One region of the [Rhizobium] kunmingense genome, then DNA from elsewhere that is predicted to be linked to it. Evidence: riboswitches for the same ligand, from Rfam matches in the RefSeq annotation. Region 1 holds a riboswitch; the other holds the start of a gene.
The links. Region 1 has a riboswitch for thiamine pyrophosphate ahead of AC0JZ4_RS18595 (ABC transporter permease). Riboswitches for the same ligand answer to the same signal wherever they lie in the genome.
Positions count from the first base shown of each region.

Region 2: it holds a riboswitch for thiamine pyrophosphate, as region 1 does, so the genes downstream of both, thiB (thiamine ABC transporter substrate binding subunit) here and AC0JZ4_RS18595 (ABC transporter permease) in region 1, are expected to answer to the same signal.

Region 1 is NZ_CDRNXG010000002.1:64,055-67,452, forward strand. It holds gene AC0JZ4_RS18590 (ABC transporter substrate-binding protein) at 1-932, opposite strand, end outside; gene AC0JZ4_RS18595 (ABC transporter permease) at 949-1,713, opposite strand; TPP riboswitch at 1,850-1,955, opposite strand; partial or broken gene AC0JZ4_RS18600 (IS3 family transposase) at 2,578-2,724, opposite strand; gene AC0JZ4_RS18605 (IS110 family RNA-guided transposase) at 2,812-3,398, shown strand, end outside.
Region 2 is NZ_CDRNXG010000001.1:1,416,539-1,419,936, forward strand. It holds gene thiP (thiamine/thiamine pyrophosphate ABC transporter permease) at 1-824, opposite strand, end outside; gene thiB (thiamine ABC transporter substrate binding subunit) at 866-1,876, opposite strand; TPP riboswitch at 1,917-2,021, opposite strand; gene AC0JZ4_RS06845 (VOC family protein) at 2,111-2,506, opposite strand; gene AC0JZ4_RS06850 (response regulator) at 2,615-3,067, opposite strand; gene AC0JZ4_RS06855 (ABC-F family ATP-binding cassette domain-containing protein) at 3,235-3,398, opposite strand, start outside.

The sequences.
Region 1 (3,398 bases):
AGTGCGATGTCTTCGACGGGCGGCGCCTGTTGGATGAGACCGCTTGTCTGCATGAAGTCGCCGAAACGCTGGTACCGGCGGCGATCGAGCGCTGCGGGGCGTTTGGCAAAACGCGGTAGCGTATCGATAAAGGCCTGCCGGTTGAGCGTATCGTCGAGACTGGGATAGGCGGCGATGAAGAGTTTCCACGCGTCATCGGGGTGATTGGTCAGGAAGATCGCAGCCTTCTCGACGGCTTCGAGAAAGGGTGGCAAGCGCGGATCGGCGATCAGCGCGTCACGAGTGACGAAGATCAGCTCGTCATAGACCGGCACGCCATGTTCCTCGGGGAAGAACGAACGGCCTTCATGGCCCTCGATGCGCATCTGCGTCAGTTCGAAGTTGCGAAAGCCGCCAAGCGTGGCATCGACCTTTCCGCCGATTAGTGACGGCGACAGCGCGAAGTTGACATTGATCAGCTCGACATCCTCAAGGCTCAGGCCTTCACCCTCCAGCATGCGTTTCAGCATCGCGTCCTCGAAGCCGGTTACGGAAAAGCCGATCTTCTTGCCGCGCAGGTCCTTCAGGCTTTTGATCGGACCATCGGCCAGCACGGTGACGGTGTTCAGCGGTGTTTCGACCAGCGTGCCGAAGCGCTTCAGTGGCAGGCCGGCGGCGCGGTCGAGATAGAGGTTCGGCTGGTAATGAATGCCGACATCGGCCTGGCCCGCCGCCACGAGCCGCGGAACCGTCGACGGATCGGCGGGCGGCACCAGTTCGACGTCCAGGCCGACGGCTTCGAAATAACCGTTGCGTGCGGCGATGACGAGTGGGGCATGGTCCGGGTTGACGAACCATTCGAGCATGACCGTCAGCTTTTCTGCGGCATGGGCGGCGGAGGCATTGAGGCTGGTGAATATGGCAATGGCGATTGCCAACAGGGTCCGTTTCATTGTTTGTCGTCTCTCCTCAGGATGAAAACAGTGTTATGGGATCGGTCTCTGTAGCCCAATGGGGATGTCCCCTTGTCAGGCGGTCGAAGATCAGTCGCAGGCTGACGCTGGTCAGTGCCAGGATCGCCATGGCGGCAAAGACGATATCGGTTTGCATGCGCGCGTTGGCCTGAACCATGACGAAGCCCAGGCCGGCGGAGGCGCCGACCCATTCGCCGATGACGGCGCCGAGCGGCGCCAGCGGCACGGCCACGCGTAGACCGGATACCAGCGACGGGATGGCAAGCGGCAGCCTCAACCGAACCAGAACCTGCCAGGGCGTCGCTCTCGTCAGCGCGGCGGCCTCAAGCAGCACAGGTTCGGTTCGCCTCAGGCCATCGGCGAAGGATGATGCTACGGGGAAGAAGATGACGATCGTCGTCATCGCCACCTTCGAGGCCATGCCGAATCCCAGCCAGAGTACCAGCAACGGAGCAAGCACAAAAACGGGGAAGGCCTGGAGGACGAGGACCATCGGCCAGACAAGCCTGCCGGCGCGTGGCAATGCCATCACCACAAAGGCCACCAACGCGCCAAAAATGCTGCCGAACAGCAGGCCCGCAAATATTTCTGCGAGTGTGATCAGCGCATGATGGGCAAGGAAGCTGCCCTGGCGCGACAATGCCTGTGCTACGGCAAGCGGCGAGGGCAACAGGTAGCGAGGTGGAGCGAACAGCTCCACGGCTGCCAGCCAGATCGCCAGCAGCAAAAGAAGCCCGCAGGCTGCAAACCGAAGCTGCATGTCAGTTGCGTGACGTGCAGCCATCGGACCACAATGGCCATCGGGCTAGTTTTTTCTTCGAAATACAAAGCATGGCTGATCTCCTGACAGCGATATCATGGAGATCCAGGCGAGCGGAGAATAAGAAAGTGGTGCACAATCGCGCCGTTTCCGTTCCTACGCCGGTATGACCCGGATCAGGTGAAATAAGGGTTCAGCTAATCGCTATCTCAGCGCCATACGGCGCACCCCTCGGAATGCGTAAGTTGTGGAATATAACAGGTTTTGTGTCAATCGCCTGTGCAACAGAATGCTAACACTCGCGGAAAACTCCGGGAAATGTGCGTGTTTATGTGAATGTTTGGCTTTTGAAATGACGCTGGACGAAATTGAAATCAAATGAGGTCGAGTAAAAAAGTGATGGGCGGCGAGATATGTTGTTGTGTGTTATGGTTTTTTGTGTCGAGCTACATCCCCAAAATAATACATTTAATATTGGTCGCCGAGAGAGCGCAAGAATTTCGTTGGAAACAAATTACGGCATTAAATTATAGGAGCGAAACGGTTGGTTGTCGTTCTGTTATCCTGTTCCTAAGGGGCGAGAGCTTCGGTTTAAGGGCAAGAAGCAAGTTCGCATCGCGCTAGGCACGAAAGATCGCGAAGAAGCGCTCGCCAAACGCCTCGTTTTAGCGGAAAAATTGCGACGCACTGGCGTGGGCAGAAGGTACAGCTGATCTCGCGCCCGACGCGTGCAAAGCGGCGGCAGACAATTCGAAAATTCCCGTTCTAAGCGCAGAGGCTATCCAAGCCACTCCGATAGCTGAACGTGCGGAGCTATCAGACACGATTTCAACGTGGCGAAGTCGGTCAACCCGACCGCAACAAAAGACGCCGTTCTTGTCGGCGCGGTTGGGAGGTGTAGTGGTGGGTCGAGCGATTGAAGTTAAGCGCTCCACAAGCACGCCGGGCCGAGACCACCCAGTCCTGACACATACCTTTCACCATCTCCCGCTTGCGAGCAGGCCTGAAAGCTAATGGGATGGTCCGCCCTGTCTCCGGAGAGGATAGCGGATACAGGCTATAGGAGGGCCTAGTGATGGAACGCAATCAACCGTGTGAATGCGCTGTTTTGGAATAGACATAGGGAAGAACCTGTTTCACGTTGTCGGTCTCGACCCAACAGGGGCAATCGTTCAGCGTGTGAAGTTTCGGCGCGAGACACAGCTCCAATTCTTCGAGCGAGCTTCCCGGACGCTGGTGGGAATGGAAGCTTGCCCCGGATCACAATGGCTCGCACGCAAACTGCGAGCGATGGGGCACTCTGTACGGATTATTCCCGCCCAGTTCGTGAAGCCCTATGTGAAGTCGAACAAGAATGACATCATCGATGCCGCCGCAATCGCAGAGGCCGCAACACGGCCAACGATGCGTTTTGTCGGCATCAAGCAAGCTGATCAGGTCGACCTGCAGATGCTGCATCGAGTTCGCAGCCGACTGGTATCGGCCCGGACGAATCTGATTTGCCAAATGCGCGCCTATTGCCTCGAACACGGTGTGGCGATGTGGCAGGGAGCTGGCGTATTCAAGATCGACATTTGCAGGGTTATGGATGACCTCGACAATGATCTGACGCCAGTGGGGCGATCTGTTCTACGAGATCTGCATGATGATTTTCGTCGGCTTGAAGCACGGGTCCGGCAGGTCTC
Region 2 (3,398 bases), on a different contig from region 1:
CGGCGGCCGGCGGTTGTGACCGTATTGGTGGCTGCAGGCAAAAGGGCTATGGTGCCGATGACGGTGGCCGTCACTGCGATCTGAAGCGCTGCAAGCGCAATGGCGCGGGGCGGGTCGAAATCGAAACGTAGCGCCTGGTAGATCGCCACTTCCAGTGTCGTGGCCGCAGGCCCGCCGCCCAGCACGAGCACGAGGGTGAAGCTGGTGGCACACAGCATGAAGATCAGGCCCGCCGCGCCGGGTACGACGCGCGCCAGCGACGGCCACTCGATGAAGCGGAAGATCGACAACGGCCTCATGCCGAGGCTTGCGGATAAAAGCCAGTATTCCGCCGGCAGTCTTTCGAGAACGGCAAGCAGCAGCCGAACGGCGAGCGGTATGTTGAAGAACGTGTGGGCAAGCAGAATGCCGGAAAGTCCGTAGACGCTGACGGGCTGTTCCAGCCCCGCCGAGGTCAGCCAGCCGTTGAGAAGGCCCTGCCTACCCCAGACGCCCAGCAGGCCGAGCGCGCCGACCAGTGCCGGCAGGCCCATAGGCAGTGCCATCAGCCGGATGATCCAGATACGGCCGGGAAAATACGGCCGGCGGGCCAGCGCCAGTGCGACGGGAATGGCGGCCAGGACGGAGAGCAGCGTCGAGAGCGTCGCCTGCCAGAGAGTGAAACGCAGTATGCGCCAGGTATAGGCCGAGAAAAGCTGGGACGAGGATCGATCGCCGTCCCAGGCAAGCAGGGTTGCAACCGCCGTCCCGACGAACAGTGCCACGGCGACAAGTACTGTAAGGCCTGCTCCCACACTCCTTCGTCTCTGGGCTTTCGTCAGCACATGCAAAGGCTTCTGTCCCTGCTCAGTTCATCGCGGACGGTTCAGTTGCGGCTCATGGCGGCAAGCCATTCGTCGATCCACGCCTGGCGGTTTTTCGCCACGTCGTCAGCGCCGATAAGCCATGTTCTGGTCGGCTGGACGAGCTTGCCGAACGCTTCCGGCAGAGGACGGGAGGGAGCTGCCGCGGGCATCATCCAGTTGCTGGTGGGAAGGATGTCCTGTGCCGTTGGCGAAATGAGAAAGGCGAGAAACTGCTTCGCCAGATCCCTGTCCTTTGCCTGTCTCAGCATGCCGGCCACTTCTATCTGGATATAATGGCCATCGGAGAAGGCTGCGGCCTGATAGCGCTCGCTGTTCTCCTCGACCATGTGATAGGCGGGCGAGGTGGTGTAGGAGAGCACCATCGGGACTTCGCCCTTGGTGAACAGGCCGTAGGCTTCCGACCAGCCGGGTGTGACGGTGAGCACCCGCTGCTTCAGTTTTGCCCATGCCTCCGGCGCCTTGTCGCCATAGGCCGCCTTGACCCAGAGCAGCAGGCCGAGGCCCGGCGTCGAGGTGCGCGGGTCCTGTATGGCGATCTTCTGCGACGGATCGCCCTCGACCAACTCTTTCAGGCTTTTCGGCGGGGCCTTGATCGTCTCCGTATCGTAGACGACGGCGAAATGGCCGTAGTCGTAAGGGACGAATGTGTCGTCGGCGTAGTTTCCCGGCACCTTGAGGTCGCTCGTATCGATGCCGGCCGGCTGGAAAAGGCCGGTCGCCTTGGCCTCCGAGATCAGGCTGGTGTCGAGGCCGAGCGCGATGTCTGCCTCGGAGCCTTCACCCTCGAGCTTGAGGCGTGTCAGAAGTGCGACGCCATCGGCCACGCCGACGAAATTGACGGTGCAGGCGCAGGTCTCCTCAAAGGCTGCCTTGATCTTCGGGCCTGGTCCCCAGTCGGAAGTGAAGCTCTCATAGGTGTAGACGGTCAGCGTCCTGTCTTCGGCAATCGCGGCCGGAGCCGATGCGAACGCGGCGATCGCCGCCAGAACCATGCAAGAAATCCCGCGCATCAGCGCCTCCTCATAACTTTGAAATGGGGAATAGGCGCTGGTGATAGAGCCGTCTAATCCCTCCGCCGGTGTTAGCCGGATCAGGTTCCGCGGGTTGGCGTCAAGCCTCTCAGCCCTGCAAAGCAAGGCACCCCGTTAGAGCGTGCAAAGATGTAGCGGTCTCACCCGAAACTGGCAAGAGGGTGCGATGTCGGCATGAGAGGCCCTGAGCGGGCGACCGGGCAGTCGGGGGAATTAGCCGCCGGACATGTCCATGTACATGATCTCCCACACATGGCCGTCGAGATCCTGGAAGCTGCAGCCGTACATGGGCCCCATTTCCATATTCGGCTTCCACTCCGCGCCGCCGGCTGCGAGCGCCTTGCGCTTGAAATCATCGACTTCGTCCCGGCTTGAAGCGGACAGGCAGTTCAGCACTTCCTTCGTCGTCTTCGCGTCCGAGATCGTGCCGTTGATGAAGCCCTTGAACTTTTCATGGGTCAGAAGCATCACGTAGATCTGCTCGCTGACGATCATGCAGCTTGCGGTGTCGTCGGAAAAGTCGGGGTTCTTCCTGAAGCTAAGCGCCGTGTAGAAGGCGGTCGAAGCGGCCAGGTCGGCCACCGGCAAGTTCACGAAAATCATGCGCATACAATATTCCTCCTCGTCCGGCTTGTTCGACGCCCGCATGGCGTCGTCTCCTTCCAACGAGGCAAGATGATGCGCCGATCCGACAAGTCCATGCCGGACCCTCCGATTTTATCGGCTATTGCCCTGGAATACTTTCAGCTCGCGCGGCACGACGGCCATACCGCCCAGCCTGTTGGCGAGGGCGTATTCGACGGTTTTCTCGATGACCTCGGGCATGACGGGCTTGGTGAGCACGCCGAGCGCACCATCGACGCCATCCTCGACCTGTTCAGGATTGGCCGTCATGAAGACGACCGTCAGGCCGTATTCTGCCGCCAGCTCTCGTCCGAGATCCGGGCCGGTGCGGCCATCGGAGAGATTGACGTCGACAAAGGCGATATCGGCATAGGGCGCAAGCTCGATTGCGTGCTTACGGCCTCCGGCAAAACCGGCCACCTTCAAGCCCATCTGTTCTATGGTGTCGGCGAGATCGAGGGCGATGAGAAACTCGTCCTCGATGATTAGAACCCGTTGGTCCATTGCCTCGCTGGCCTGCCGACGACGCGATACATTTGTCAGCATTTGCGCACCTCCACAGCTCATTACGGTTCGTTTCACTGACTGTCGTCAGCAGTATCTAATGCTGACGGTCTGATGAGCGAACGCGGCGAACAGAGGATTGTTCCGGCGCGAGACAGTGTTTTTCAGAAGTAACTAATTGTTAATACTAATAATCCGTTACTTTTTTGCTATCCCTCTATTTCTTCACGCAGCATTTCCAGTTCCAGCCATTCCTCTTCCATGGCGGTTACTTTTTGACGCAGATTTTCCATTTCGCCGGCGAGCTTGTTGAAGGTCGCGGGGTCCTTGGTGAAGAGGTTCGGGTCGGCCATCTTCTTTTCGCGCAGGGCGA